Regions from separate parts of the Streptomyces sp. HSG2 genome, predicted to be linked through region 2. Evidence: predicted binding sites of a transcription regulator. Region 2 holds the regulator's gene; each other region holds the start of a gene.
What was found. Region 2 encodes HrcA, which represses chaperone genes, less so after heat shock. Its sites were predicted from a motif close to TTNGCACTCNGNNNNNCNGAGTGCNAA; they were not measured.
Positions count from the first base shown of each region.

Region 1: groES (co-chaperone GroES) is a predicted target of HrcA. The motif match lies at 3,300-3,326, and genes of this name have one in related genera.
Region 3: groL (chaperonin GroEL) is a predicted target of HrcA. The motif match lies at 2,687-2,713, and genes of this name have one in related genera.

Region 1 covers NZ_CP066801.1:3,229,655-3,239,851, reverse strand. The annotation lists gene JEK78_RS13975 (LysR family transcriptional regulator) at 1-33, opposite strand, end outside; gene JEK78_RS13970 (SDR family oxidoreductase) at 181-960, shown strand; gene groL (chaperonin GroEL) at 1,104-2,726, opposite strand; gene groES (co-chaperone GroES) at 2,845-3,153, opposite strand; gene JEK78_RS13955 (polysaccharide deacetylase family protein) at 3,378-4,307, opposite strand; gene JEK78_RS13950 (methyltransferase domain-containing protein) at 4,407-5,633, shown strand; gene JEK78_RS13945 (hypothetical protein) at 5,581-5,916, opposite strand; gene tsaD (tRNA (adenosine(37)-N6)-threonylcarbamoyltransferase complex transferase subunit TsaD) at 5,913-7,019, opposite strand; gene rimI (ribosomal protein S18-alanine N-acetyltransferase) at 7,012-7,497, opposite strand; gene tsaB (tRNA (adenosine(37)-N6)-threonylcarbamoyltransferase complex dimerization subunit type 1 TsaB) at 7,536-8,189, opposite strand; gene JEK78_RS13925 (hypothetical protein) at 8,324-8,872, shown strand; gene JEK78_RS13920 (roadblock/LC7 domain-containing protein) at 9,310-9,789, opposite strand; gene tsaE (tRNA (adenosine(37)-N6)-threonylcarbamoyltransferase complex ATPase subunit type 1 TsaE) at 9,972-10,197, opposite strand, start outside.
Region 2 covers NZ_CP066801.1:3,654,937-3,665,133, reverse strand. The annotation lists gene JEK78_RS15800 (16S rRNA (uracil(1498)-N(3))-methyltransferase) at 1-476, opposite strand, end outside; gene JEK78_RS15795 (nitronate monooxygenase) at 473-1,555, opposite strand; gene dnaJ (molecular chaperone DnaJ) at 1,786-2,922, opposite strand; gene hrcA (heat-inducible transcriptional repressor HrcA) at 2,923-3,939, opposite strand; gene JEK78_RS15780 (MBL fold metallo-hydrolase) at 4,101-4,832, shown strand; gene JEK78_RS15775 (DUF3097 domain-containing protein) at 4,867-5,676, shown strand; gene hemW (radical SAM family heme chaperone HemW) at 5,773-7,005, opposite strand; gene JEK78_RS15765 (SpoIIE family protein phosphatase) at 7,126-9,336, opposite strand; gene JEK78_RS15760 (long-chain fatty acid--CoA ligase) at 9,539-10,197, opposite strand, start outside.
Region 3 covers NZ_CP066801.1:2,891,509-2,901,705, reverse strand. The annotation lists gene JEK78_RS12330 (NADH:flavin oxidoreductase) at 1-690, opposite strand, end outside; gene groL (chaperonin GroEL) at 898-2,523, opposite strand; gene JEK78_RS12320 (cold-shock protein) at 2,991-3,194, opposite strand; gene JEK78_RS12315 (MoaD/ThiS family protein) at 3,625-3,900, opposite strand; gene thrC (threonine synthase) at 4,056-5,366, opposite strand; SAM riboswitch class I at 5,385-5,553, opposite strand; gene JEK78_RS12305 (glucosyl-3-phosphoglycerate synthase) at 5,707-6,651, shown strand; gene JEK78_RS12300 (trehalose-6-phosphate synthase) at 6,722-8,125, shown strand; gene otsB (trehalose-phosphatase) at 8,201-9,097, opposite strand; gene JEK78_RS12290 (DUF3263 domain-containing protein) at 9,223-9,459, opposite strand; gene JEK78_RS12285 (ROK family protein) at 9,625-10,197, shown strand, end outside.

The DNA of each region.
Region 1 (10,197 bases), 430 kb from region 2:
GCGCAGGACACGGAGATGACGGGCCTCGATCACACCGTCGAGCATAGCGCGGTGATAAGTACCGCTTTGCCCCGCCCGGTGATACCGCGCCGGCCCTTTGCCCTCGGTGGCTCGCCGCCTCGCCTGGGGAGTCCCGCGGCGTCAGGGGCGGCGGAGCCGTCGGCTCCGTAACCTACCTCCATGACAACGGCATTGATTACGGGATCGACGGCGGGGATCGGCGCGGCGTTCGCCCGGCGACTGGCGGCGGACGGGCACGACCTCGTACTGGTCGCCCGCGACTCCGGGCGGCTGCGCGAACAGGCGACCGAGTTGCACGACCGGCACGGCATCGAGGCCGAGGTCCTCCGGGCCGACCTCGCCGAGGACGCCGGCATCGAGGCGGTGGAGAGCCGACTGGGCGAGAGCCGCCGGCCGGTGGATCTCTTGATCAACAACGCGGGTTTCGGCACCAAGGGCCGCTACCTCGACGTCGCCATGGCCGACGAGCTGCGGATGCTCAAGGTGCACTGCGAAGCGGTGCTGCGCCTGACCTCGGCCGCGACATCGGCGATGCTGAAACGAGGGCGCGGGGGCGTGGTGAACGTCGCCTCGGTCGCGGCGTTCGTGCCGCGAGGGACGTACGGGGCCTCGAAGGGCTGGGTCGTGCAGTTCACCCTGGGCGCGGCACAGGACCTGGCCGGCAGCGGCGTGCGCCTGATGGCGCTCTGCCCCGGCTTCGTGCGCACCGAGTTCCACCAACGGGCCGGCATGCGCACGGACAACATCCCGGACTGGATGTGGCTGGACGCGGACAAGCTGGTCGCCTCGGCCCTCGACGACCTGGCCCGGGGCAAGACGCTGTCGGTCCCGGACCCGCGCTACAAGGCCCTGGTCGGCGTGACGAAGCTGATGCCGATCGGAATGGTGGGCGGCATGACCTCCCGCGCGGGACGCAAGTACGGGCCGGGTCGGGGCTAGGGCGAACCACGCCCCGGGGTCCGCCCGTCGGGTCGGTGATCACGGGCTCGACGGCCGAGGGGCCCGCGCCCCCGGGGAACGGGCGGTGCCCGGCACCCCCGGGGCGGGGGTGCCGGGCACCGTCGCTCGGCGCCGGGCGACGCTCAGTGAGCGTGGCCGTGGCCCGCGGCGGCGGCCGGCTCTTCCTCTTCCTTCTTCTCGACGACCAGGGTCTCGGTCGTGAGCAGGAGAGAGGCGATGGAGGCGGCGTTCTCCAGGGCGGAGCGGGTGACCTTCACCGGGTCGATGACACCGGCCTTGACCAGGTCGCCGTACTCGCCGGTGGCGGCGTTGTAGCCGCTGCCCTTGTCCATCTCCTTGACCTTGGAGACGATGACGTAGCCCTCCAGGCCGGCGTTCTCCGCGATCCAACGGAGCGGCTCGACGACGGCGTTGCGGACGACCGCGACACCGGTGGCCTCGTCGCCGGACTTGGAGAGGCCGTCGGCGAGCACCTTGGAGGCGTGCACCAGGGCGGAGCCGCCACCGGAGACGATGCCCTCCTCGACCGCGGCGCGGGTCGCGGAGATGGCGTCCTCCAGACGGTGCTTGCGCTCCTTCAGCTCCACCTCGGTGGCGGCGCCGACCTTGATCACGCAGACTCCGCCGGCCAGCTTGGCGAGGCGCTCCTGGAGCTTCTCACGGTCCCAGTCGGAGTCCGTGGCCTCGATCTCGGCCTTGATCTGGGAGACGCGACCCTCCACGTCCTCCTTCTTGCCGGCACCGTCGACGATGGTGGTGTCGTCCTTGGTGACGGTGATGCGGCGGGCGGTGCCGAGCACGTCGAGACCGACCTGGTCGAGCTTGAGGCCGACCTCCTCGGAGATGACGGTGGCGCCGGTGAGGACGGCCATGTCCTGGAGCATCGCCTTGCGGCGGTCGCCGAAGCCGGGGGCCTTCACCGCGACGGCGTTGAAGGTGCCGCGGATCTTGTTCACGACGAGGGTGGAGAGGGCCTCGCCCTCGACGTCCTCGGCGATGATCAGCAGCGGCTTGGAGGCGTTGGCCTGGATGATCTTCTCCAGGAGCGGCAGCAGGTCCGCGATGGAGGAGATCTTGCCCTGGTGGATCAGGATCTGGGCGTCCTCCAGGACGGCCTCCATGCGCTCCTGGTCCGTCACGAAGTACGGCGACAGGTAGCCCTTGTCGAAGGCCATGCCCTCGGTGAAGTCCAGCTCCAGACCGAAGGTGTTGGACTCCTCGACGGTGATGACGCCGTCCTTGCCGACCTTGTCCATCGCCTCGGCGATCAGCTCGCCGACCTGCTGGTCCTGGGCGGACAGCGCGGCGACGGCGGCGATGTCGGACTTCTCGTCGATCGGGCGGGCGGTGGCGAGGAGGTCCTCGGAGACGGCGGCGACGGCCGCGTCGATGCCCTTCTTCAGCAGCGCCGGGGAGGCGCCGGCCGCGACGTTCCGCAGGCCCTCGCGGACCAGGGCCTGGGCCAGGACGGTGGCGGTGGTGGTGCCGTCGCCCGCGATGTCGTTGGTCTTGGTCGCCACCTCCTTCACCAGCTGCGCGCCGAGGTTCTCGTAGGGGTCCTCGACCTCGACCTCGCGGGCGATCGTGACACCGTCGTTGGTGATGGTGGGGGCGCCGAACTTCTTGTCGATGACGACGTTGCGGCCCTTGGGGCCGATCGTCACCTTGACGGTGTCGGCAAGCTTGTTGACGCCGCGCTCGAGGGCGCGACGGGCGTCCTCGTCGAACTTCAGGATCTTCGCCATGGGAGCGTGAGCCCTCTTCCGGAATCTGGATTGAACGACGCTGCGCCCCGGGCTCCCGGCTACTCATCGATCGCGGGGTGCCAGGGGCGCAGCGGGAAGCGGTGTGCTTCGGGGTGAACTACTTCTCGACGATCGCGAGGACGTCGCGCGCCGAGAGGACGAGGTACTCCTCGTTGTTGTACTTCACCTCGGTGCCGCCGTACTTGCTGTAGAGCACGACGTCGCCGACGGAGACGTCGAGCGGAAGACGGTTGCCTTCCTCGAAGCGGCCGGGGCCCACGGCAAGGACGACGCCCTCCTGGGGCTTCTCCTTGGCGGTGTCAGGAATGACCAGGCCCGAGGCCGTGGTCTGCTCGGCGTCCAGCGGCTGGACCACGATGCGGTCCTCGAGCGGCTTGATGGCAACCTTGGTGCTGGCGGTCGTCACGATCCGACCTCCCCCTTCGGAGATCTCGCGGGGTTGACTGTCTGGGGTGGCGACCAGGTGGATCCGTCGTCGCGGGTGCCGGACCTGCCCGTCGCTGTGTTGGCACTCTCCAACGGGGAGTGCCAGAGCCGAGACTATGACCGCGATTAGCACTCGGTCAAGCGGAGTGCCAAAAGGGCTGCGCGTCGACCGGATCCGTCCCCTCTCGTCCCGCGCGTCGACCGCTAGAGGTAGTCCTCCAGTCGGGCCACCGCGTAGCCCTCGGCCGTGACCTTGTCCAGGAAGCGGCGCACCATGTCGGCCATCGTCCCCGGCCATTGGTCCGGGCCCCGGAAGTGGCTCAGGACGATGTCACCCGGGTGGATGGACCGGTCCCACTCGCGGTACTCCCAACGGTCGACGAAGACCTCCTCGTTCCACAGGGGGACGTGGGTGATGCCGCAGCTCTTCGCGGCGAGCAGGGTGTTCTCGTCGTAGTTGCCGAAGGGCGGCCGGAAGACGGTGGGGCGGACACCGAACCGCTCGTCGAGCACGCGCTGCATCCCGCAGATCTCGGCCTTCTGACCGGCGTGGTCCAGACCCGGCAGGAAGGGGTGGGTGAGCGTGTGGTTGTCCAACGTGACCCCGCCGGCCCGCATCCGCGCGAAGTATCCGTAGTCGTCCTCGACCAGGTAGTCGGTGAGGAAGGCGGTGTAGGGGATGCCGAGTTCGCTCGTCATCCGCAGGAACTCCGGGTCCTTCTCCGCGCCGTCGTCGATGGTGAGGAACACGATCCGCTCCTCGGTCGGGACGGTGGTGAAGACCGGGGGGAGCCCGCGTTCGGCATGCCGGTCGACCTCGAACCCCGGGCGCGTGGTGATCACGGGCTTCACCTCCGGAGGGGGCGGGGCGACCAACGGGACCCCGCGCAGCCCCCAGCGTCGGGCGGCGGCGGCGCGGGCGGTGTACGCCTCCTTCAGGCGTGTCGCGTAGCCGTCCAGGGCGCGCGCGGCGGGGGCCTGGAGTGCCTGCTGGCCGGGGGCGGGTGGGACCCCCGATCCGTCGACACAGCCCGCCACCAGGGCGGTGGCGGCCAGCAGAGCGAGTCCGCCCGAGGTCCGGGAGCACCATGCCCGAGAGTTCCTCTTTTTATAGTTTTGTACGATTACTTCCATGGCTGCGGATCCTCGCAGCGGCCGGTCCGGAATCCCGCCCGACACCGCGACGGCGCCCGCCCCGCCCCCCGACTGGCCCACAATGACCAGGTGAACGACCTGGACACCCTGCGAGCCCTGCGCACCCCCGAAGGCCGAGACCTCCTCGAAGAGGTCCACGGCACCGAACCCGCCGAGGAATTGGCCGTAGCCACGCGGCTGCGCCGCGAGCACCCCGCCGACCTGGTGTCCGCCGCGCTCGCCCAGGACCGACTGCGGCGTCGGGCGAGGGCCAAGTTCGGAGCCGATGACGCGGGGCGCATGTTCTTCACCCCGAACGGGGTGGAGCAGTCGACGCGGGCGAGCGTGGCCGCGCACCGGGCCCGGCGCCTGCGCGAGATGGGGGTGACCTCGGTCGCGGACCTGTGCTGCGGCATCGGCGGGGACGCGCTGGCGCTGGCCCGCGCCGGCATCAGGGTGGTCGCCGTGGACCGGGACCCGGTGACGGCGGCGGTCGCCCGGGCCAACGCCGAGATCCTGGGCCTGGGCGACCTCGTCGACGTGCGGGAGGCGGACGTCACGGAGGTGGACACCGGCGGCTGCGACGCGGTGTTCGTCGATCCGGCGCGACGCGGCGGCCGGTCGACCGGACCACGCCGCTCCGGAGCCCAGGGGGGCCGGGGCGGCGGGCGGGGCTCGGGCGGGCGGATCTTCGACCCCGAGGCCTACTCGCCGCCCCTGTCCTGGGCGATCGACGCGGCCCGCGCGGCGCGTCGGGTCGCCGCGCTCAAGGTGGCGCCCGGCATTCCGCACGAGGTGGTCCCCGAGGACGCGGAGGCCGAGTGGATCTCCGACGGCGGGGACGTCAAGGAGGCGGTGCTGTGGTTCGGAACCGCGCCGGGCAGGGTCCGCGCCACCCTGCTGCCCGGGCCCCGCACCCTGCTCGGCCGGGGACTGCCCGACCCTCCGGTCCGCACTCCCGGACGCTACCTGTACGAACCCGACGGCGCCGTCGTCCGGGCCCACCTGGTCGCCGAGGTCGCCGAGGCGGTGGGGGGCGGCCTGATCGACCCGACGATCGCCTACGTCACGGCGGACGCGCCGCTACCGACCCCGTACGCCACCGCGTACGAGATCACCGACCAGCTGCCGTTCCACGTGAAACGCCTCAAGGCGCTGCTGCGGGAGCGGGAGGTGGGCACGCTCACCGTCAAGAAGCGCGGCTCGGCGGTCGAGCCGGAGGAGCTGCGTCGCCTGGTCAAACCCCGTGGGCCGCGCTCCGCGACCGTGTTCCTCACCCGGGTCTCGGGGGCTCCGGCGATGTTGATCGGACGGCCGCTCCACTGACCTCGCCGCTCGGGGAGCCGTCCGGTTCGCCCTCGGCCACCGACTCGAAACGCCAACGGTGCACCGGCCTGGAGACCAGGAAGGCGTCCGGATCGGGCAACTCCGGCAGTTCGGCGTCGTAGGCGGCGTCCCACCAGGTGACGACGAGGACCCGGTCCCCCGGGGCGCGGAAGGTCTCCCGGCGCACCGGCCGGGCGGCGAGTTCCCGCGCGCGGACCCAGGCCAGCAGATCCTCCCCCCGGCCGGGAACGGCCCGCGCCTCCCACATCAGCGCCACGGTCATCGGTACAGGTTCTCCCCGTCGATCGCGTGGCTGTGACGGTGGCCGTGCGAGGTGGCCTCGGGTGCCGGCACATGCGGATCGGTGACCGGCAGCGAGGAGTCCGCCGACAGGTCCCAGGCCGAGGCGGGCCGATTCCGGGCGACCATCTCGGCGCCCAACGCGGCCACCATGGCGCCGTTGTCGGTGCACAGCTTGGGCCGCGGCACCCGCAGCCGGATGCCGGCGGCCTCACAACGCTCGGCCGCCAGCGCCCGCAGTCGCGAGTTCGCCGCCACCCCACCGCCGACCATCAGGTGGTCGACGCCCTGGTCACGGCAGGCACGGACCGCCTTGCGGGTCAGCACGTCCACGACCGCCTCCTGGAACGAGGCCGCCACGTCCCGCACCGGCACGTCCTCCCCCGCCGCCCGCCGCGCCTCGATCCACCGGGCCACGGCGGTCTTCAGCCCGGAGAACGAGAAGTCGTACGCGGGGTCGCGCGGCCCGGTCAGCCCGCGCGGGAAGGCGATGGCGGCCGGGTCCCCCTCGCGCGCGTACCGGTCGATGACGGGGCCGCCGGGGAAACCCAGGTTCAGCACCCGGGCGATCTTGTCGAAGGCCTCGCCCGCCGCGTCGTCGATGGTGGCGCCCATCGGCCGCACGTCGGAGGTGATGTCGGAGGACAGCAGCAGCGACGAGTGCCCGCCGGAGACCAACAGCGCCATCGTCGGCTCGGGCAGCGGGCCGTGTTCCAACTGGTCGACGCAGATGTGCGAGGCGAGGTGATTGACGCCGTAGAGGGGCTTGCCGAGCGCGTAGGCGTACGCCTTGGCGGCCGACACGCCGACCAGGAGCGCCCCGGCCAGACCCGGCCCCGCGGTGACGGCGACGCCGTCCAAGTCCCGGGCGCGCACGCCCGCCGCCGCGAGGGCGCGCTCGATGGTGGGGACCATCGCCTCCAGATGGGCGCGGCTGGCCACCTCCGGCACGACACCGCCGAAGCGCGCGTGTTCGTCGACACTGGAGGCCACCGCGTCGGCGAGGAGTGTGGTGCCGCGCACGACGCCGACACCGGTCTCGTCACAGGAGGTCTCGATCCCCAGCACCAGGGGTTCGTCAGGCATGCTTCTCGGTTCCTCGGTCGGTTCCCGCCGCGGAGGTGGCGGGGTCGGTCAGGCGCATCACCAGGGCGTCCACGTTCCCCGGCTGGTAGTAGCCGCGGCGAAGGCCGACGTGCTCGAAGCCGAAGCGCTCGTACAGCCGCCGGGCGGGGGCGTTGTCGACGCGGCATTCCAACAGCACTTCGCCACAGTCGAAATCGGCGGCGGCCCGGAGCAGGCGGGTCAGCAGGCGGGACCCGAGGCCCGTTCCCCAATGCTCACGGGCGACCGCGATGGTCTGCACGTCCCCCTGGTCACCGGAGGCGGCCAGGCCCGCGTAGCCGACGATCCGGTCGGCGTGCTCGGCGACCAGATAGGCGCGGGTGGCGTCCGGCCCCCGGGCGTGGGCCAGCTCGGACCAGAACATCCCTCGCGACCACGCGTCCTCGGGGAACAGCGCCCGCTCCAGCGACAGCACCGGGTCGATGTCCCACCAGCGCATCTCGCGCAACTCGACGGCGGCCGGCACGGCGGACCCGGTCACCGGGGGGTGACCACCTTGTAGTCGCGCGGGACCCGCGCGTCGGGCCGGCGCAGATAGAGCGGGCGGGGTCGAGGAAGCGCCTCGCCGGCCGCCAGCCGCTCCGCGGCCAGCCGGGCCAGCGCCGCGGCGGTGGCGTGCTCGGGCTCGCGCGCCCGGGGGAAGACCTCCGGATACATCAGCGCGCCCGCGCCGACGGCCGGCAGCCCGGCCACCCGCTCGGCGATGTCGGCGGGGCGATCGACGGACGGTTCGGTCAGCCGGGTGCGGGAGTCGGCGTAGCGCGCCCAGTAGACCTCCTTGCGTCGGGCGTCGGTCGCCACGACGAAGGGGCCGCCGAGGTCGGCGGCGCGGGCCAGCCCGTCCAGCGTGCACAGCCCGTGGACCGGCACCCCGAGCGCCAGCCCGAACGTCTCGGCGGTCATGAGGCCGACGCGCAGCCCCGTGTACGGTCCCGGACCCACCCCCGCGACGATGTCGGTGACGGAGTCGAGCGTCAGACCGGTCTCGGCGAGCAGCCGGTCGATCGCGGGCAGCAGCAGTTCGCCGTGGCGGCGGGCGTCCACCTGGCTCGACGAGGCGACGACGTCCGCGCCGTCGTGCAGGGCGACGGAGACGGCGGGTGTGGCGGTATCCAGAGCGAGCAAGAGCACACGAACAGCGTACGGCGCGCCGGGCCCTCTGTCGGCCGCCACGTCCGCGCGGCCCGCTGCTGCTACCGTCGCCGAGACAGGGGGAACGCCGCAGGAGGCGTCCGGAGGGACGTCCGACACCAAGGTGGTCGCCAGTGGGAAGCAGCAGTTCGGCGGCCGTGGTCGCGCTCACCGCGGCGGCCCTGGCCACCGTCGGGTTCCTCGGCCACCGGGCCTCGGAGAACGTCCCGGCGGAGCTGCGCGAGCCGGAGTCGTCCGCCTCTCCCTCGGCGGTCGCGGCCCGGCGGGCCGACGCCGACCCGACCGCCCTGCCCCTCGAATCCGGCTCGGGCGAACGCGTGGTGTACGCACTCGACGACGACCGGGTGTGGCTCGTCGGGCCGAACGGGAAGACCCGGCGCACGTTCCGGGTCGTCCCGAGCACGGTCGACCCGCCGCCGGGCGAGTACGCGGTCACGTCCCGGTCCAACCGGGTCACCGGCTCCGACGGCGTCCCGGTGGAACACGTCGTACGGTTCGCCGACGTCGAGGGCGTGGTCGTCGGGTTCAGCGCGGCGGTGGACGGCTCCACTCCGAAGCCGGATCCGGGGCTGCGGACCGGTGGCATCCGCGAATCGCGAGCGGACGGCGAGGCCATGTGGCAGTTCGCGACGATCGGTCAGCAGGTCGTCGTCGTCCGCTGAACGGGTCCCGGCGAGGCTCCCGGTCGGGTCGTCAGGCGGCCCTCGCGCTCGGTCCGGGCCGCGGCGGCCTCGGACGGCGCTGTTCCGCATCGCGCGGCGGTGTGGAGACCGCTCTCGCGGCGGCACAGGACGCGAGCAACTCGCCCATCGACACCGCGGGCGGGGTCTGAGGTCCGGGACCGGACATGTCGCCTCCTGAGAATCGACGGCCAACGTAGTTAGGCAAACCTAACTACGACTGAGCCACCATGTGACCACGGGCGGCACATCGAAGGCAACACGTTCCCGACGTTCCGTCGGAAAACCGCAAGGCGCCGATCCCACCGGATACCGGCGGACCGCGCCACGCCCGGAGGGATCCACACGGGTCGACCCGCGGACGCCCGACCACACGGCGACCTCCAGGCCGGCCCGGACCCGCCCCCACCGGGGGAGGGTCAGTCGCCGAGGAGCGCCCTGAGGTCGCCCTCGGTGATCTCGGGCATGGCGGCCCCACCGGCGGGCCCGGTCCGCTCGGACATCGCCCGCAGGGCTCCGGCGAGATCCGAGTCGGCCCTCTCCACCCGGAGCCGGACCAGGCCCGAGGAGGAACGCTCGTCGAACGCGACGAGCAGCAGGGCCCGGTTCGCCACGATCGAGAGGTGGAGGTGATCCCGTCGCCCCTCGTGGCACATCACCAAGAGCTCGCGCTCCCGGATCAGCTCGGCCGGCCCGTCGACGGCGTCGACACTGCCCGCGGTCAGCGCGGCGAGGGAGGTCGTGTCGTACCGCTCGGCCTCGCCCGCGGCCCCCAGGAGCCCGCCACTCCCGTCGACCAGGAGGACCCCCTTGGCTCGGGCGTCCTGCCGAAGGCGGTGCAGGAGGCGCCGCACGGTCTCGATCTCCTCGGCATCGTGCACGGAGTCCGCTGTCGTCATGGGTGAGCCCTCCCGGCGCCGTCGAAAGGCGGGCCCCGATCGGACCGGCCGCCGCTCACCCTATCCAGTCGGTCACCCTTCGCGCGCACGCCGGCACTCTGCGTGGCCACCGGGGGTGTCAAGCAGTCGGCGGGCACCGCCGCGGGGGCTCGGGCTCACGGAAAGAGGCTCGGGCGAGGAGGTCAGTCGGCGAGACCGGCCAGGTCCACCCCGGCCCAACGCGCGCCGAGCCCGACGAGGGTCACCCGGCGCAGCTCGTCGGAGGTGTCCCCGACCGCGCGGTCGATGGTCAGGTGGAGTCGGTCGTCGGCCAGCTCCTCCACCTTCCCCTCTCCCCACTCCACCACGACCACCGACTCCGGCAGCGACACGTCCAGATCGAGGTCCTCCATCTCGTCCAGCCCCCCC
Region 2 (10,197 bases):
GTGGCCGGTTCCCCGATCTCGGGGAACCGGGTCCGCCGGGACTGTTTGCCGGCCTCGCGCGCGGTGGCCCGCCACTTGGCGAGAGCCTTGCGTCCGCGGTCCCCCTGCCACTTGGTGACGCACCGAGAAGCGGTCCAGGGCACGATCGCGTCGACGCCGACCTCGGTCATCGTCTCCACGGCGAGTTCGCCCCGGTCGCCCTTGGGAAGGGCCTGCACGACGACGACCCGGGGCCGCGGCGGGGCCTCGTGTCGCACGGCGGAGAGGGTGTCCAGGATCAGCCGGTCCTTGCCCTCGGTGGCTCCGACCACGCCCTCGGCCCAGTGGCCGCGCCCGTCCGTCAGGACGAGCGTCTCGCCGGGTCGGAGTCGTTTGACGGAGACCGCGTGCCGGCCCTCGGGGCCGTCCAGGACGTAGGGCCGGTCGTGCGGGTCGATCGAGCCCAACGACTCGTCCACGAACACCGGCGCCGTCAACGTCCCGCCTCCTCTTCGAGGTTCCGCACCGCCGAGACGGCGAGCGCGAGTTCGGACATCAGGATCTCCACGAGTTGCCCGGCGGGGAGCCGACGGGCCATTCGGTGCCCCTGCCCCGCCCACAGCGCCATGCCCTGAGAGTCGCCGGCCCGCGCCGCTGCCTTGCGGAGCGGGGCGGTGAGGTGGTGGACCTCGGGGTAGGCGGCCGGTGCGTACGGGCCGTGTTCCCGGACGAAGCGGTTGAGCAGACCACGCGCCGGACGCCCCGAGAAGGCCCGCGTCAGACGGGTCCCGTCGTAGAGGGGGTCGGTCAGGGCCTGCTTGTGCAGGGTGTGGGCACCCGACTCGGGAGCGGCCAGGAAGGCGGTGCCGAGCTGGGCCGCCACGGCGCCGGCGGCCAGCAGGGCGGCTATCTGCGCGCCTCGCATCACCCCTCCCGCCGCGACGATCGGCAGGTCCACCGTCTCGCGGACCTCCGCGACCAGGGAGAGCACACCGACCCCCGCCCCGTCGTGTTCCGGGACGTCCCGGTGGGTGCCCTGGTGACCGCCGGCCTCGACACCCTGCACGACGACGCCGTCCGCCCCGGAGCGCTCCACGGCCCGCGCCTCCTCGGCCGTGGTGGCGGTGACCAGCGTCAGCGTGCCGACCCGTCGCAGGGCGTCCACGACTTCGGCGGTGGGCACGCCGAAGTGGAAGGAGACCACGGGTACCGGGTTCTCGACCAGGACGGCGACCTTGGTGTCGTAGCCGTCGTCCCGGGAGCCGGCGCGGTCGCCGAGCCGGGTGGTGTACCAGCCCGCCTCGCCGGCGAGCTGCTGGGCGTAGAGGTCCACGGCGGAGGCGTCCGGAGTGTCGCGCGGGGGCACGAAGAGGTTGACCCCGAAGGGTCGGCGGGTCAACCCGCGCAGTTGCTTGATCTCCTCGTACACGCCGTCGGCGGTCTTGTATCCGCCCGCCAGGAACCCCAGTCCGCCCGCCTCGCAGACCGCCGCGGCGAGTCGGGGGAGGGAGACGCCCCCCGCCATCGGGGCCTGCACGATCGGACAGGGGAAGAGATCGGTCAGTGCGCGCGACATGACGGCATGGTGCCATGCCCCCCGCACAAGCCGGAATCCGGTCTTCCCGACACGCGCCGGCGGCGTCTACGCCCGTCGAACGCCGACCGCGGCGATGCCACCCCGTGCTCGCCGGACGGCGAGGAGACCCGGTGGCGCACCGAATCCCTCGGCACTCGAAGCGGCCGATCCGGGGGGCAGGGCACAGGCCGCCGGCCCGTCGGTCGGGCGGCCTGTGCCGGGCCGGCGGCTCAGCGCCCGTTGAAGGCGTCCTTCAGCCGGGAGAACAACCCCTGCTGACCGGGCTGGAACTGTCCCTGGGGCCGCTCCTCGCCGCGGAGTTCGGAGAGTTCGCGCAGCAGGCGCTCCTGCTCGGGGTCGAGCTTGGTCGGCGTGGTGACCTCGACGTGCACGATGAGATCGCCTCGGCCGCCGCCCCGCAGGTGGGTGACGCCCCTGCCGTGCAGCGGGATCGACTGCCCCGACTGAGTGCCGGGTCTGATGTCGATCTCCTCCATGCCGTCCAGCGTCTCCAACGGCACCTTGGTGCCCAGGGCCGCCGCGGTCATCGGGATGGTGACCGTGCAGTGCAGGTCGTCACCGCGGCGCTGGAAGACCGAGTGCGGCAGCTCGTGGATCTCGACGTAGAGGTCGCCCGCCGGGCCGCCGCCCGGACCGACCTCACCCTCCCCCGCGAGCTGGATGCGGGTGCCGTTGTCCACGCCGGCCGGGACCTTCACCGTCAGCGTACGGCGGGACCGGACGCGCCCGTCCCCGGCGCACTCCGGGCACGGCGTCGGGACGACGGTGCCGAAGCCCTGGCACTGCGGGCACGGCCGGGAGGTCATGACCTGCCCGAGGAAGGACCGCGTGACCTGGGACACCTCGCCGCGGCCGCGGCACATGTCGCAGGTCTGGGCGGAGGTGCCCGGCGCGGCGCCCTCACCACTGCAGGTGGTGCAGACGATCGCCGTGTCGACCTGGATGTCCTTGGTGGTGCCGAAGGCGGACTCGTCCAGCTCGACGTCGATGCGGATCATGGCGTCCTGACCGCGGCGGGTGCGCGAGCGCGGTCCGCGCTGCGACGCCGTGCCGAAGAAGGCGTCCATGATGTCCGAGAAGTTCCCGAAGCCGCCGCCGCCGAAGCCGCCGGCCCCGGGCCCGCCCGAGCCCGACAGCGGGTCGCCGCCGAGGTCGTAGACCTGCTTCTTCTGCGGGTCCGACAACACCTCGTAGGCGGCGTTGATCTCCTTGAACCGCTCCTGTGTCTTCGGATCGGGGTTGACGTCCGGATGCAGCTCGCGCGCGAGCCGCCGGAAGGCCTTCTTGATCTCGTCCTGCGACGCGTCGCGGCGTACGCCGAGAACGGCGTAGTAGTCCGTGGCCACCTACGACTCCGCCAGGATCTGTCCGACGTACCGTGCCACTGCGCGTACCGCTCCCATCGTTCCCGGGTAATCCATGCGGGTCGGTCCGACCACGCCGAGCTTGGCAACCGCCTCGCCGCCCGAACCGTAGCCCACCGACACGACGGACGTGGAGTTGAGTCCTTCGTGGGCGTTCTCGTGACCGATACGGACGGTCACGCCCGGATCCTGCGCCTCGCCCAGCAGCTTGAGGAGCACCATCTGCTCTTCGAGCGCCTCCAGAACGGGCCGGATCATCAGAGGGAAATCGTGCCCGAAACGGGTGAGATTGGCGGTGCCGCCGATCATCAGCCGTTCCTCGTTCTCCTCGACCAGTGTCTCCAGCAGGGTGGAGAGCACCATGGAGACCGTGCCCCGGTCCTCCGGGTCGAAGGCGTCCGCCAAGTCCTCCACCAGCGTGGGCACGTCGGTGAAGCGCCGTCCCGCCACCCTGCTGTTCAGCCGGGCCCGCAGATCGGCCAACGACGTCTCGCCGAACGGGGCGGGGCAGTCGACCATCCGCTGCTCCACCCGCCCGGTGTCCGTGATCAACACCAGCATCAGGCGAGCGGGAGCCAGCGAGAGCAGCTCGACGTGTCGGACGGTCGAGCGGACCAGCGACGGGTACTGCACGACGGCGACCTGGCGGGTGAGCTGCGCCAGCAGCCGGACCGTGCGGGCCACCACGTCGTCCAGGTCGACGGCGCCCTCCAGGAAGCCCTGGATGGCGCGGCGCTCGGGTGCCGTCATGGGCTTGACGGCCGCGAGCTTGTCGACGAAGAGCCGGTAGCCCTTGTCCGTCGGGATGCGACCCGCGCTGGTGTGGGGCTGCGCGATGAACCCCTCGTCCTCCAACGCCGCCATGTCGTTGCGCACGGTGGCCGGGGAGACGCCGAGGTTGTGCCGCTCGGTGAGGGCCTTGGACCCGACGGGCTCCTCGGTGCCGACGTAGTCCTGGACGATCGCGCGCAGCACCTGCATCCTGCGTTCACTGAGCACCGCGCACACCTCCCGGAGTCCTCGGACCGGATTTCCCCCCTGGCACTCGACGTGTGGGAGTGCCAGGCTTCCCGCCAGTGTACGGCCGGAGACCGCGCCTCGTACAAGGCCCGGCCGGCAGCGCGCTGCCCGTCGGACGTCTTCCCCGCTAGCGTCCCGGTATGACGGTGACTTGGGAAGAGCTGGGCTGGGAGCGGATCGCGCCGGGCGTCGGCCGCTGTCGGCTGCCGGGCTGGGACGCCACGGCGGGGCTGGTCGTGGGGCGGGGGACGGCCCTGCTGATCGACGCCGGGGCGAGTCCGGCGGAGGGGGCTCGGCTGCGCGCCGAGGCACGCGCTCTCGCCGGTGTCGATGTGACGCATCTCGCGCTGACCCACGCCCATTTCGACCATGTTCTCGGGGCGGGCGCCTTCCCCCGGGTCGAGGCGTACGGGGCGAGGGGCATGGCGTCCGCGATGGGCTCCGCGGCCGGTCGGGACACTCTGCGGGCCGACGCGGTGGCCCACGGGCTGGACCCGGCCGAGGCCGCCGAGGCCGTGGCGGCGCCGGGACCCGTTCCGCGTGAGGTGGCGGGCGAGCGCGCGCTCGACCTGGGAGGCGGTCGACGCGCGCTGCTGGTCAGGCTCGGCCCGGCGCACGCGGCGCACGACATGGCGGTCCTGGTCCCGGGCGAGCCGGTGGTGGTGTTCTGCGGGGACCTCGTGGAGGAGTCCGGCCCGCCGCAGGAGGGGCCGGACACCGACCGGGGTCGGTGGCCCGCTGCCTTGGACCGGCTCCTCGCCCTCGGCGGCGACGACGCCCGGTACGTGCCGGGGCACGGCGCCGTGGTCGACGCGGACTTCGTCCGCGCCCAACGGGCCTCCCTGGCCGGGCCGTCCGGCGTGTCGCGGTGATCGCGGCGCCCTGGTTCCTCGTATCGTCATCCGAATGCGCGAGTACTCACCCGATCTGACCCCACCCTGGAAGAGGTCGCGGGCGGCCCCGGAAGTGCCCGTCGAGCCGGGTCTGGTGGTGGAGGACCCCGACTCGGGTTTCTGCGGTGCCGTGATCGGGTGTGAGGCCGGGTCGGTGACCCTGGAGGACCGTCTGGGCAGACGCCGCGTGTTCCCCCTGCGGACCCGCGGCTTCCTCCTGGAAGGCCGGGCGGTGACCTTGGTGCGCCCCCGTTCGGCCCCGCCTCGCGCGGCACGCACCGCTTCCGGATCCGTGGCCGTGCCGGACGCCCCCGCGCGCGTCGCCCGGCCCGGGCGGATCTACGTGGAGGGGCGGCACGACGCCGAGTTGATCGAACGCGTCTGGGGCGACGACCTGCGCGTCGAGGGCATCGTCGTGGAGTTCCTGGAAGGCGTCGACGACCTTCCCCGGATCGTCGACGCCTTCGCCCCGGGACCGGGGGCGCGCCTGGGCGTCCTGGTCGACCACCTCGTGCCCGGTTCGAAGGAGTGGCGGATCGCGCGATCCGTCACCGACCCGCACACGTTGGTCGTCGGCCACCCCTTCGTGGACGTCTGGCAGGCGGTGAAACCGTCGACCCTGGGCATTCCGGGCTGGCCTCGGGTGCCTCGCGACCAGGACTGGAAGACGGGCGTGTGCCAGGCCCTGGGGTGGCCGCGCGAGCCCGGAGCGGCCTGGCGGGCGATCCTGAGCCGAGTGCGGTCGCACAGGGACCTGGAGCCGGAGCTGCTCGGCCGCGTGGAGGAACTGATCGACTTCCTGACCGAGGACGGCCGGTGCTGACCGACGGGGTCGGCGGGTCGTGGCCGGCGCGACCCGCCGCCCCCGTGTCCCCGCATCGACGGCCCGGCGCGGGACCGGTCCCCGCCCATGTGCCGGTCAGTCCACCAGGTCCCGGACGACGGCGTCGGCCAGCAGCCGGCCGCGCAGGGTGAGGACGGCCCGCCCCTCCTCGTACGGCCCGGTGGCCAGCAGCCCGTCCGCGAGGAAGCCGCCGGCCGCCGCCAGGCCGCCCTCCCGCAGCAGGGACAGCGGCACGCCCTCCCGCAACCGCAGTTCCAGCAGGACCCGCTCGACCCGACGGTCCTCCTCGGTCAGGATCTCGCGACCCGCCCCCGGAGACCGCCCGGCCCCCAGCGCGGCGGCGTAGGCACCCGGGTGCTTGACGTTCCACCAACGCACCCCTCCGACGTGGCTGTGGGCCCCCGGACCCGCGCCCCACCAGTCGGCGCCCGTCCAGTACAGCTCGTTGTGGCGGCATCTCCCGGCCCGGGTGGTGGACCAGTTGGACACCTCGTACCAGGCGAAGCCGGCCGCCGAGAGGCGCTCCTCGGCGATCAGGTACCGGTCGGCGTGGACGTCGTCGTCGGTCATGGGGATCTCCCCGCCTCTGACACGTCGGGCGAGCCGAGTACCCTCCTCGACGATCAGGGCGTACGCCGAGACGTGGTCGGGGCCGGCGGCGACGGCCGCGTCGAGGGAGGCCCGCCAGTCGTCGTCGGACTCGCCCGGCGTGCCGTAGATCAGGTCGAGGTTGACGTGGTCGAAACCGGCGGCGCGGGCCTCGGCGACGCAGGCTTCCGGCCGGCCGGGCGTGTGGGTACGGTCCAGGATTCTCAGGACGTGGGGGCGGGCGCTCTGCATCCCGAAGGAGATCCGGTCGAAGCCGCCCGCGCGCAGGGCGGCGAGGTACGCGGGGTCGACGGTCTCCGGATTCGCCTCCGTGGTGATCTCCGCGTCCGGCGCGAGGCCGAACTCCTCGCGCACGGCCCGCACCATCCGCACCAGGTCCTCGGCGGGGAGGAGGGTCGGCGTGCCCCCGCCCACGAACACCGTCCCGACGGGACGCGGGTCGTCTCCGAGCACCTTGCGGGCCAGACGCACCTCCTCGACCAGCGTGTCGGCGTAGGCGTCGCGGGAGGCGAGGACGCCACCGGACCCCCGAAGCTCGGTGGCGGTGTAGGTGTTGAAGTCGCAGTAGCCGCAGCGGGTCGCGCAGTACGGGACGTGCAGGTAGAAGCCGAGGGGACGGTGCGCGGCCCCGGCGAGCGCGGACGCCGGCAGGGCGCCGTCGGCGGGGACGGGGACGCCGTCGGGGAGAGCGGAGGGCATGACGCCCATTGTCCCGCACCCCGGTGCCCCTTCGGCGCGGGAGGGCGCCGCGGGCGCCGGGGCGAGGGACGTGCCACGCCCTCGGGAGGCGGTTCGGCCGGCCCGGGGGCGTGGCGGGGATCACTCCGTCTGCAGGACCAGCATCGCCACGTCGTCGGCGGGCGGGTGGTCCCCGAAGTCGTGGACGAGCGAGCGCAGCGACTCGGCGATCCGCTCGGCGTCCAGCCCGGCGCACGCGGCGAACGCCGCGGCGAGGCCGTCTCCGTCGTCGAGCTGCCGGTGACCGTCGCGACGTTCCGTGACTCCGTCGGTGACGCAGAGCAGGGTGTCGCCCGAGGCCAGTTCGAGGGTGTCCGAGACGTAGGCCACGTCCTCGACGACGCCCAGGAGGGTCTGTGGTCGCGCCACCACGCGGACGGCCCCGTCGGGGGCGAGGAGCAGGGGCAACGGATGTCCGGCGGCTGCGAGCGTGCAGCGCAGGCCGCCTCCCTCGACGGGCGACAGCTCGCCGTAGAGCAAGGACAGGAAGCGGGTCTGCGGGCCGTCGCCGGGCGCGAAGGGCCGGGCCCCGGCGGCGACCAGAGCCCGCGCCGCGGCGTCGGCGGCCTCCGTGGCGTCGTCGAGGAGGAGTTGGTTGAGGCGGTCCAACACCCCCGGAACGCCGTACCCTTCGCGGGCCAGCAGCCGAAGCCAGGGTCGGACCAGCCCGATCACGACGGCGGCCTCGGGGCCCTTGCCCTGAACGTCGCCCACGGCGAAGCACCAGCGGCCGTCCCCGGCCGGGAAGAGATCGTAGAAGTCGCCGCTGGGGCCGCCCTTGTCGAAGGGCTCGTGGACCAGCGCCGTGCGCACTCCCGGGATCTCGGCGACGGCTCCCGGCAGCAGCCCGCGCTGGAGGACCGCGCTGATGGTGGCCTGGCGTGCGTAGCGGCGTGCCGTGCCGACCGCCAGCGCCACCCGTCGCGCGAGGTCCTCCACGAGGCCGGTGATCTCGTCGGGGAGGGAGGTCGGTCCCTCGCGTCCGATCACGAGGGTTCCCACCGGACGGCCACCCGCGGCGAGACGGAAGGCGAGGGCGGCGCCCCTGCTCGCGCCGGGCCCGAACGCCTCACCGGGCCACGGATGGTTGTCGGGACCCGCGTGGGCGGGGTCGGGCGGGCGCGGCGATTCCCGCTCCAGGACCCGACGCAACTCCTCCGCACGGCTCTCGCTGTCGTGCCAGACCCGGGCCAGCCGGGTGCCCGCGGCCGGACTCCCCGGAGAGTCGTCCTCCAACCAGACCGCGCACCAGTCGGCGATGCGGGGCACGATGAGCCGGCCGGTGAGGGAGACCACGCGATCCTCGTCGAGCTGGCCGGCGAGCAGATCGGACGCCTCGGCGAGGAAGGACAGGGCCCCTCGCCCCAGCCACTCGCGGTCCCGCCGGTCGAGGCGGGTGGAGGCGACGGAGGACCCCCACGTCGCGTCCACCTCCCGCCGGGGACCCGCGCTCCGGGCGGGATGACCCTCCCGGACGACGGTCTCCGCCGGAGGCGCCCAGGGGACCGGGGCGTCATCGCGCCCCCAGGAGGCGGGGAGCGAGTGGGAGCGGTCGGGGTCGTGGCGTGCGTGGGCGAGCGAGTCGGGTCCCCGCCCCCGGGATGTCGGGGAGCCCGGGTCACCGTGCGGGGGCGCTGCCGCGGTTCGCCCCGGCTCCTCGGGGTGGTCCCGGCCTCCCACGGGCTCCGGGTCCGGCCAGCCGAGAGGGCGGGCGTACGCCTCGGGCGGGGGACCACCGACGGGCGGCGGCGCCATGCCGAGGCCGTGGTGCGCCCCCTCCTCGCCGGAGCCGCCGGGCCCGGCGAGGGGCGGGGTGCCAGGCGGCGGCAGCCGCGCCCAGACCGTCTTGGCACCTCCGCGGTGGGTGATGCCCCAGGAATCGGCGAGGCCGGCCACCAGGCCGAGGCCGCGACCGTGCTCCGGTGCGTCGAACAACCCCGGCGAGGCACCGCGCGCCGGGGGGGCGCAGGGGCCGCGGTCGCAGGCCTCGACCACCAGAGCGCCGTCCTCTTCCAGCCGGAAGGCCACCTCGATGTCGGTGCCGGTGTGCACGACCGCGTTGGTGACCAGCTCGCTCACCACCAGGAGGGCGTCCTCGACGAAGCGTTCGGCTCCGGGCGGACGCGGGCCCGCCCAGTCCGCGAGCGCGAGGCGCAGGAGCGCTCTGGCGGCTCCGGGGGCGAGGGAGCTTCCGGGCAGGGTGGCACGGATCTGGGCGGTCGTCTCGGCGCCGTGCGGGGACGACCCGCCGGCGCGGGCGGTGGTCTCCCGCTGCGTCGGAATGGCCCCCATGGACGGCTCCCCGGGAAGTTCGTGCGGACGGCACCACGGTCGTTGCCGACAGGGTGACAGACCGAACCGTCGCGTGAACACGGAGTCACCGAAGTCGGTGGCCGTACCGGTGGCCGTGCTATGGGAAGGGCTCGGGGAAGCCGACCGGAGCGCGCGTGGAGGGTCACGCGCCGCGCGGGACCCTCCACCGGGACGAGCGCGACTACCGCTCGCGGGTCCCTTCGTACATCTCCTCGATCAGGTGCTGGTACTCCCGCTCGACCACCGGCCGCTTGAGCTTGAGGCTGGGTGTGATCTCGCCGTGCTCGACGTCGAGGTCGCGCGGGAGCAGCCGGAATCTCTTGATCGTCTGCCAACGCTGCAGGTTCTCGTTGAGCCTGGTGACGTAGCCGTCCACCATCTCGACGGTGGCGGGATCGGCGACGATCTCCGCGTACGACCGGTCGCCCAGCCCCCTCTCCTCGGCCCACTGCCCGAGTGCGACCTCGTCGAGCGCGATGAGTGCGGTGCAGTAGTTCCGGTCGGCGCCGTGGACCAGGATGTTGGAGACGTACGGGCACACCGCCTTGAACTGACCCTCGACCTCCGCCGGGGCGACGTACTTCCCGCTGGAGGTCTTGATCAGGTCCTTCTTGCGGTCGGTGATGCGCAGATAGCCGTCGGGGGACAGCTCGCCGATGTCGCCGGTGTGCAGCCAGCCGTCCGGCTCCAGGACCTCGGCGGTCTTGGCGGGGAGCTTGTGGTATCCCTCCATGATCCCCGGACCGCGCAACAGGATCTCGCCGTCGTCCGCGATGCGCACCTCGGTGCCGGGCAGTGGCTTGCCGACCGTTCCGGTGCGAAAGGCCTCGACCGGGTTGA
Region 3 (10,197 bases), 760 kb from region 2:
GTCCGGCGAGACGCGCTCGCGGACCGCGGTGACGATCTCCGCGGCGAACCGGGTCCGGGCCACCGGGTCGCCGCCGTAGGCGTCCGTGCGGCGGTTGGTGCCCGACCAGAGGAACTGGTCGACGAGGTAGCCGTGGGCTCCGTGGATCTCCACGCCGTCGAAGCCGACGCGCTGCGCGGCGGCGGCGGCCTCGGCGTAGGCGCCGATGACGTCGTCGATGTCCCGCTGGGTCATCGCCCGACCGGTGGGTTCGTCGGCTCCGAGGGCGATCCCGGAGGGGCCGATCGCGGGGGCCTCGGCGACGGGCGGGTCGCCCGGCCGGCGGACCATGCCGATGTGCCACAACTGCGGCATGATCGTGCCGCCCGCGGCGTGGACGGCCTCGGCGACCCTGGACCATCCCGCGAGTTGCTCCTCGCCGTGGAACCGGGGCACCCGGTCGCTCTGTCCTGCCGATTCGTGGCCGATGTAGGTCCCCTCGGTGACGATGAGTCCGACGCCCGCGGCGGCGCGGCGCGCGTAGTAGGACAGGACGTCCTCGCCGGGGACGCCGCCCGGCGAGAACATCCGGGTCATCGGCGCCATCACGACGCGGTTGGGGACGGTGAGTCCGTTGAGGGCGAGGGGGCGGGCGAGTATCCGCGCCACGCGCGAGGCCGCCTCGGCGGCTCCGACTGCGGTGACGGTCACGGGGGACTCCTCGTGGGGTCGACGACGACTGGCCGGTCTGTGCGCGCGCACAGACCGCTGTCTCCTCAACCCCCTTGCCGTACAAGGCCATTCCCGCCCCCGGAAGAGCGGCGTAGTGATCCGTGACACGCCCGAGGGCGGCACCCCTGGTGAAGTCCAGGGGTGCCGCCCTCGGCACGGAAAGGACGGTACCGATCCTCTGGAGGATCAGAAGTCCATGTCACCGCCCGGCATGCCGCCCGGGGCGCCGGCCGGAGCGGCCTTCTCGGGCTTGTCGGCGATGACGGCCTCGGTGGTGAGGAACAGCGCGGCGATCGACGCGGCGTTCTGCAGCGCGGAACGGGTCACCTTGGCGGGGTCGATGATGCCTTCGGCGATCATGTCGACGTACTCGCCCGACGCGGCGTTCAGGCCGTGACCGACCTGGAGGTTGCGCACCTTCTCCACGACGACGCCGCCCTCCAGACCACCGTTGACGGCGATCTGCTTGAGGGGGGCCTCCAGCGCGAGCTTCACGGCGTTGGCGCCGGTCGCCTCGTCACCGTCGAGCTCCAGCTTCTCGAAGACCTGGGAGGCCTGGAGCAGGGCCACGCCACCACCGGCGACGATGCCCTCCTCGACGGCCGCCTTGGCGTTGCGGACGGCGTCCTCGATGCGGTGCTTGCGCTCCTTCAGCTCGACCTCGGTGGCGGCACCGGCCTTGATGACGGCCACGCCGCCGGCGAGCTTCGCCAGGCGCTCCTGCAGCTTCTCGCGGTCGTAGTCCGAGTCGCTGTTCTCGATCTCGGCGCGGATCTGGTTGACGCGACCGTTGACCTGGTCGGTCGAGCCGGAGCCGTCGACGATGGTCGTCTCGTCCTTGGTGATGACGACCTTGCGGGCGCGGCCCAGGAGGTCCAGGGTCGCGTTCTCCAGCTTGAGGCCGACCTCCTCGGAGATGACCTCGCCGCCCGTGAGGATGGCGATGTCGCCGAGCATGGCCTTGCGGCGGTCGCCGAAGCCGGGGGCCTTGACGGCGACCGACTTGAAGGTGCCGCGGATCTTGTTGACGACCAGGGTCGACAGGGCCTCGCCCTCGACGTCCTCGGCGATGATCAGCAGCGGCTTGCCCGACTGCATGACCTTCTCCAGGAGCGGGAGCAGGTCCTTGACGTTGGAGATCTTGGAGTTGGCGATCAGGATGTACGGGTCGTCGAGGACGGCCTCCATACGCTCCATGTCGGTGGCGAAGTACGCCGAGATGTAGCCCTTGTCGAAGCGCATACCCTCGGTGAGCTCCAGCTCCAGACCGAAGGTCTGGGACTCCTCGACGGTGATGACGCCTTCCTTGCCGACCTTGTCCATGGCCTCGGCGATCAGCTCGCCGATCTGGACGTCGGCGGCGGAGATGGAGGCCGTGGAGGCGATCTGCTCCTTGGTCTCGACGTCCTTCGCCTGCTCCAGCAGGGCGGCGGAGACGGCCTCGACGGCCTTCTCGATGCCGCGCTTGAGGGCCATCGGGTTGGCGCCGGCGGCGACGTTGCGCAGGCCTTCCTTGACCAGGGCCTGGGCGAGCACGGTGGCGGTGGTCGTACCGTCGCCCGCGACGTCGTCCGTCTTCTTGGCGACCTCCTTGACCAGCTCGGCGCCGATCTTCTCGTACGGGTCCTCGAGCTCGATCTCCTTGGCGATGGAGACGCCGTCGTTGGTGATCGTGGGGGCGCCCCACTTCTTCTCGAGGACGACGTTGCGGCCCTTGGGGCCGAGGGTCACCTTGACGGCGTCCGCGAGCTGGTTCATGCCGCGCTCGAGGCCGCGCCGCGCCTCCTCGTCGAACGCGATGATCTTGGCCATGTGAAGTGGTCCCTCCAGGACTGGGGGTGATTCCTTCGGACCGCGCCCGCGCCCGCGACGGACGGCTCGCGAACCGTGTGGTTCCTTGCCCCACCCGGCTCACGGGCCTCACCGACCCGGTCCTTCGTTGTCACTCTCACCTTCAGAGTGCTAACGCCAATAGTTAGCACTCGCACCGGCCGAGTGCAAGGCGCTTCCACGAAGCGACCCGTCGGGAAGCGGGCGGGTCGAGGCCCGTCGGCCCGCGACACCCCGGGCCCGCACCCCCGCCGGGCGCGTCCGGGCCGCCCGGGTGCCGCCGTCCCGTCACACCGGCTCGGCGGGATCCGTGCCACCGACTCGCCGCCTTCGCGCACGGTCGCCGGACCCGTCCGACCGGGGCGAGCGGGCCCGGACACGCCTGAGGGTCCGCACCCGCGCGGGTGCGGACCCTCTCGGAGACGACCGGTCACGGTCGACCCCACGTTTCAGGCGGTGACGCGAACCATGTCGGCCTGCGGCCCCTTCTGGCCCTGCGAGATCTCGAACTCCACCCGCTGACCCTCTTCCAGGGTGCGGTATCCGTCCATCTGGATCGCGCTGTAGTGGACGAATACGTCCGCACCACCGTCGACCGCGATGAAGCCGTACCCCTTCTCCGCGTTGAACCACTTGACGGTGCCCTGAGCCATGCCAACTCCCCTATTACTGGCCCTTGCGCGGATCCGCACTTCGCGGATCCGGGTCAGACCTCGCCCCCCAACGGACGGGGACGTGCGCCGGAACGCGTCGACCGCGGCCGAATGTATCTGTCCGACTGCCGTCGGCAACAGGTCAATCGGACGAGAATTCAGGACGCGGCCGACCCACAACCTCACGACAATCAGTACGATTACCGGGCAATCCGGGCCGGACAAAAGGAGCGAAAGCCGCGAAGGCCGCCCGCAGTTTGGCTGCATATCGACGGGAGCACGGCAGAATTCGAAGGCCCCCGACTTCACGAACGAGGGCGCGTTCCCCAACTGTACCGCGTTCAATCCCGCGGAATCGCCGCCTCCGCATCTCTCGCGGAAGCGGTCCCCGGGGCCACTCCACGTCGCCGCGGGCCGGGTCGACGCCCGGTCAGCCGCCCGCGACCGCCGGGATGATGGACACGCCCGCCCCATCGGGGGTCGCGGTCTCCAGCCCGCTCTCGAACCGGACGTCGTCGTCGTCGACGTAGACGTTGACGAAGCGCCGCAACCGACCCTGGTCGTCCAGGACCCGGGCGGCGATGCCGGTGTGCCGGCGCTCCAGGTCCTCGATGACCTGACCGAGAGTGGCGCCCTCGGCGGTCACCTCGGCCCGGCCGCCGGTGTAGGCGCGCAGGATGGTGGGGATGCGGACGGTGACACTCATGAGGACCTCCGGTCGTCGACGCCCCGTTCGAGGCGGGGGCCGGCCATGGTCGATCGGTACCGTCCCACGCGCGACCGGCCCCGGCGGCACGCGGACGGGCTGCGGTCCCGCGTCGGCGCGCGGACGATCTCCGGGGCGAAGCGGGACCGCGGCGGTCAGCCGAGACCGGCCTCCCGGAAGGACGCCAGGCTCGGGCGGATCGTCGCCGAGAGCCCCGCCCCCTCCACGGCGTCCAGCGTCTTGAGTCCGTCGCCCGTGTTGAGGACGACGGTGGTCTTCCCCGGGTCGAGTACACCGGACTCCACGAGCTTGCGGGTGACGCCCACCGTCACCCCGCCCGCGGTCTCCGCGAAGATACCCTCGGTCCGCGCCAGCAGCCGGATCGCGTCCACGACCTCCGCGTCCGTCACGTCCTCCACCGCGCCCCCGGTCCGTCGGGCGATGTCCAGCACGTACGGCCCGTCGGCCGGGTTGCCGATGGCCAGCGACTTGGCGATGGTGTCCGGCTTCTGCGGGCGGACGACGTCCTGCCCGGCCTTGAAGGCCGCCGACACCGGCGAGCAGCCGGCGGCCTGCGCGCCGAAGATCCGGTAGGGACGGTCCTCGACCAGCCCCAGCCGGACCAGCTCCCGGAACCCCTTGTCGATCTTCGTGAGCTGCGAACCGGAGGCGACCGGCACCACGATCTGCTCGGGCAGCCGCCAGCCCAGTTGCTCGCAGATCTCGTACGCCAGGGTCTTCGAGCCCTCCGCGTAGTACGGCCGCAGATTGACGTTGACGAATCCCCAGCCCTCGCCTGCCGGATCCCCGATCAACTCGGAGCAGAAGCGGTTGACGTCGTCGTAGGTGCCCTCGATGCCGACGAGGTCGCCGCCGTAGACGGCGGCCATGACCACCTTGCCCCGCTCCAGGTCGTGCGGGATGAACACGCAGCTCCGAAGCCCCGCCCGGGCGGCGGCGGCCCCGACCGCGCCGGCCAGGTTGCCGGTGGAGGAGCAGGACAGCGTGGTGAAACCGAAGGCGCGGGCCGCCTCCAGGGCCTGGGCCACGACCCGGTCCTTGAAGGAGTGCGTCGGATTGCCGGAGTCGTCCTTGACGTGGAGCCCACCGGTCACCCCCAGCTCGCGGGCGAGGTTGTCGGCCCGCACCAGCCTGGTCCAGCCCGGATTCAGGTTGGGTCGGGAGGCGACGTCCGCCGGGACCGGCAACAGCGGCGCGTAGCGCCAGACGCTCGCGGGGCCCGCCTCGATCCGCCGACGCAGCTCCTCGGCGTCCAGGTCGTCGAAGTCGTAGGCGACCTCCAGCGGGCCGAAACACTCCGCGCAGGCGAAGACCGGACCGAGAGGGACACGGTGACCGCACTCGCGACAGGCGAGCGCGGCGGCGGGACCGAGGTCCACCGGGCCGCGGGCGCCGTCCGACGGGGCGGCCGAGGGTGACGCGGGGGCGAGAGTCTTGGAAGCCATGGCAGGCGAGGCCCTTTCTCCTCATCTTTCCCACGACGCATCTCGCCGTGAGACGGACTTGGCACCTTCCCTAGCCGGGAGCCTCGCGCGAACCGACCGCGCCGACGGCGACGGTGGGGTACGAGTACCGGCTGGAGGGTTGCCGGGGCTTCAACGGGCCGTTTCCCTCTGCCCCTCTGGATGAGCTGTATGCGGTTGTGACAACGGGGAACCCGACATGCGACGGTCATCCGCGTTGTTCAAGACTGTAACGGAAGGCCGGAACCGTGGAGAGTGCCGTCCGAACCGCGAGACGGGCCGTGGCCGCGCCCACGGGCCCGACAGGAAGGAGCCGCTGATCGTGCTGGAGGAAGTCGAGCGCTGGTTGGTCGATCGCTCCTGGTCCGCGGCCGACCGCCCCCCGCGCCATCTCATGGCCGCCAAGTCCGCGACGGGCCAGACCGTCAGCGTCGTACTGCCCGCGCTGAACGAGGAGGAGACCGTCGGCGACATCGTGACGATCATCCGCGAGGAGCTGGTGCGCCGGTTCCCGCTGATCGACGAGATCGTGGTCGTCGACTCCGGTTCCACCGACGGCACCGCGCGCGTGGCCGAGGCGGCGGGCGCCCGGGTGGCGCACCGGGACGCCATCCTGCCCCACATCCCCACCGCGCCCGGCAAGGGCGAGGTGCTCTGGCGGTCACTGCACGTCACCGACGGTGACATCGTCTGCTTCGTCGACGCCGACCTGCGCGACTTCTCGCCCGACTTCGTCACCGGGACCATCGGCCCGCTCCTCACCGACCCGGGCGTGGCCCTGGTGAAGGCCATGTACGACCGGCCCCTTGGCTCCACGCCGGGTCAGGGCGGACGCGTGACGGAACTCATGGCACGGCCCCTGCTGAACATGCACTGGCCGCGGCTGGCCGGCTTCGTCCAGCCGCTCGGCGGCGAGTACGCGGCCCGCCGCTCCCTGCTGGAGCGGCTGCCGTTCCCCGTCGGATACGGCGTCGAACTCGGCATGCTGGTCGACGCCCTCCACCTGGTGGGCCTGGACGCCCTGGCGCAGGTGGACGTCGGGGTCCGCAAACATCGCCACCAGGACGGTCAGGCCCTGGGCCGGATGGCCGCGGCCATCTACCGGACCGCCCAGCTCCGGCTGGCCCGAGGGCACCTGGTGCGGCCCTCCCTCACCCAGTTCGAGCGGGGCGAGGACGGGTTCGAGCCACGCACCCACCCGGTCGACACCGAGGAGCGCCCGCCGATGGCGCAGATCCCCGAGTACGCCGCCCGCCAAGTGGCCTGAGACCGGCGTCCCACCCGCCCCCACACGGGTTTGAGCCCTCCCGGGTCGGGCTAGGGGAGGTGCTATGGCTATCGCTTCGACGTTCGGTGCCGCCCACGTGCTGGTGGCCTCCAACCGCGGGCCGGTCTCCTACGAGGTCCGGGAGGACGGCTCGCTGCGGGCGCGCCGGGGCGGCGGGGGGCTGGTGTCCGGGCTGTCCGCGATCGGTCCGGACGCGGGCGCCCTGTGGGTCTGCTCGACCCTCGGCGAGGGCGACCGGGAGGCGGTGCGGCGCGGTGTGACCGAGGACGGCGTGCGGATGCTGGACATCCCGCCGGACGTGCACGCCGACGCCTACAACGGCGTCGCCAACTCGGTGCTCTGGTTCGTCCACCACATGCTCTACCGGACGCCGCTGGAGCCCGTCTTCGACGTGGACTTCCGCGGGCGGTGGGCGTCGTACGAGGCGTACAACCGGGCCTTCGCCGAGGCGCTGGCCGAGGAGGCCGCCGAGGGCGCCGCGGTCGTCGTCCAGGACTACCACCTGGCGCTGGTCCCGGGGATGCTGCGGGAGCTGCGGCCCGACCTGCGCATCGGGCACTTCTCGCACACCCCGTGGGCCCCGGTGGAGTACTTCCGGATCCTGCCCGACGACGTCGCCGAACGGTTGCTGCGCGGCATGCTCGGCGCCGACCGGCTCGGCTTCCTCACCCACCGCTGGGCCGAGGCGTTCACCCGATGCTGCGACACCCTCCTCGGCGGACTCGGGGACACCGGGATCGGGGTGCACGGGCTGGGCGCCGACGCGGACTTCCTGCGGGCCCGCTCCCACGAGCCGGACGTGACCGAGCGGATGGCGGCGCTGCGGGCCGAGATCGGCGAGGACCCGGAGGGCCGGAGTCGCAGGACCGTCGTCCGGGTCGACCGCGCCGAGCTGTCCAAGAACATCGTGCGCGGCCTCCTCGCCTACCGCCGCCTTCTGGCCGACCGGCCGGAGTGGCGGGACCGCGTGGTGCACCTCGCCTTCGCCTACCCCTCCCGCCAGGACCTCGCCGTCTACCGGGACTACACCGCCGAGGTGCGGCGGGTCGCCGAGGAGATCAACGCCGAGTACGGGACGGCGGGGTGGACGCCGGTCGTGCTCCACGTCGAGGACGACTTCGCGCGGTCCCTGGCCGCCTACCGCCTCGCCGACGTGGCCCTGGTGAACCCGGTCCGCGACGGCATGAACCTGGTCGCCAAGGAGGTGCCCGTGGTCTCCGACGACGGGTGCGCGCTGGTGCTGTCCCGCGAGGCCGGCGCGTACGAGGAGCTGGGCCGGGACGCGCTCGCCGTCAACCCCTACGACGTGGTGGACACCGCGCGGGCGCTGCACGAGGCGCTGGGCATGCCCGCGGCCGAGCGGGCGGAGCGGACCGGGCGGCTGGCCGCGGCGGCCACCGCGCTGCCCCCCGACCGGTGGTTCCTGGAGCAACTCCGGGCGCTGCGGGGCTGACCTCCCCCCGGAAGCGGACCCCTTCCCCGCGGCGGACGGCGCGGCGCCGGCGGCGCCCCGCCCCGTCCGAGCGGCTCAGGCGAACCGCGCGGCCAAGTCGCGCAGCAGCGCCACCACACCCCCGGGGCCCGCCACCACGATGTCGGCCCGTCGGGCGACCTCGGGCACCTCGTCGCTCCCGCCGCACACCAACAGGCCGGGGGTGCCCTCCGCGCGCAGGGTCTCCACGGCGGCGAAGGCCGGCAGGTCGCCGAGGTCGTCTCCCGCGTAGAGCACGGCCGCCGCGCCGACCGCCCGGGCGTGATCCCGCAGCGCGACGCCCTTGTCCGTGCCGGGCGGGCGCAGCTCCAGGACCATCCGGCCCGGCTCGACGACCAGACCGTTGCGGTCGGCGAGCCGCTCCAGCGGGGCGCGCAGGACGTCGAGGGCGGCCTGCGGGTCGCGCGCGCGCCGCGTGTGGGCCGCCACCGCGAAGCCCTTGTCCTCGATCCAGGTGCCCCGCGCCGCCTCGGCACTCCCCACCAACCCGTGGATCTCGGCTCGGGCGGCGTCGACCCCGGGATGCGGGGCCGGCGCGGTGACCGCGCCGGTGGCGGCGTCCCAGCGCTCGGCGCCGTAGTGGCCCAGGACGACCAACCGCTCCAGCCCGGGCACCCCGGCCAGGCCACCGCGGCGCACCGCCACGACCGCCGGACGGCCGGTGATCACCGCGACGGACGCCACCCGTGAGGCGAGCGCGACCAGCGCGGCGACGGCGCCCGGGTGGGCACGGGCCCGCTCGGGGTCGGCGACGATCGGCGCCAGCGTGCCGTCGAAGTCGAGCGCGATCAGCGCCCGGCCCGGGTCGGCGATCAAGGCGTCGAGCCCCGCACGCCCGGCACGCGTGGACGGGGTCGGCAGGTCCGGCACCGCCGGAAGGGGCGGGTCGGGGACGGGATCGGGGTGGTCGGAGGAGTCCTTGTGGCTGCCCATGCCGCGAAGCTATCCCGAAGGCCCCGGGAACATGCCCGCGCGCGGCGGCCGATCGGCGCCCGGCGACCGCGTCCGGGACGCCGTTGGCGAGCACCCGCGTCGGCCGAGGGCACAGGGCGGACCGCTCACCGGTCGGCGCGCCTGGCCTCGCGCACCCGGCGCAACCGTTTCACGGTCACCGGATCGGCGGCCTGCGCGCGAGCGTCGTCCAAGAGCGCGTTGAGGAGCTGGTAGTACCGGACGGGTGCCAGTCCCAGCTCCTCGTGGATCGCCCGCTCTTTCGCTCCGGGACCGGGGAACCCCCGCCCCTCCAGCGCCAGGATGGCCCGCTCGCGGGGGCCCAGGGGCGGTGTCTCGTCCATGACCCCGACGGTAGCCCCGGCCGCCGACAGGAGGCGGGCGCCCCCGCCCGACCGGATGGCGCGCGCCCGGCCTCTGCGCGCTCCGACACGCGGGGCACTCACCCACCCCTCACCCACCCCGAAGTGGACTAGACCTCTCGGGGCGGCCGGGACACACTGTCTCCCGTGGAACACGTCATCGCGTTGGACGTCGGCGGCACCGGCATGAAGGGCGCGCTGGTCGACGCCGAGGGCGAGGTTTCGCACCGCGCCCGCCGGCACACCCCCCGCGGGCGGGGCGCGCCGGCGGTCGTCGCCGCGATCCTCGACTTCGCCGGCGAGCTGGCCGCCCTGGGAGCCGACCGGTTCGGGTCCCCGGCGCGGGCCGCCGGGGTCGCCGTGCCGGGGATCGTCGACGAGCGGACCGGAAACGCCGTGCACTCCGCCAACCTCGGCTGGCGCGACGTCCCGCTGGGCCGGCTCCTCGGCGACCGGCTCGCCGGCATCCCCGTCGCCGTCGGCCACGACGTACGCGCGGGCGGCCTCGCCGAGGGCCGGATCGGGGCGGGGCGGGGCTCCCCCCGCCACCTGTTCGTGGCGCTGGGCACCGGAATCGCCGCGGCGGTGGGTGTCGACGGCCGCGTGGAGGCCGGCGCCCACGGACGCGCCGGCGAGATGGGTCACCTCGTCGTGCGCCCGGGGGGAGCGGCGTGCCCGTGCGGCGGGCGGGGTTGCCTGGAGCGGTACGCCTCGGCGGCG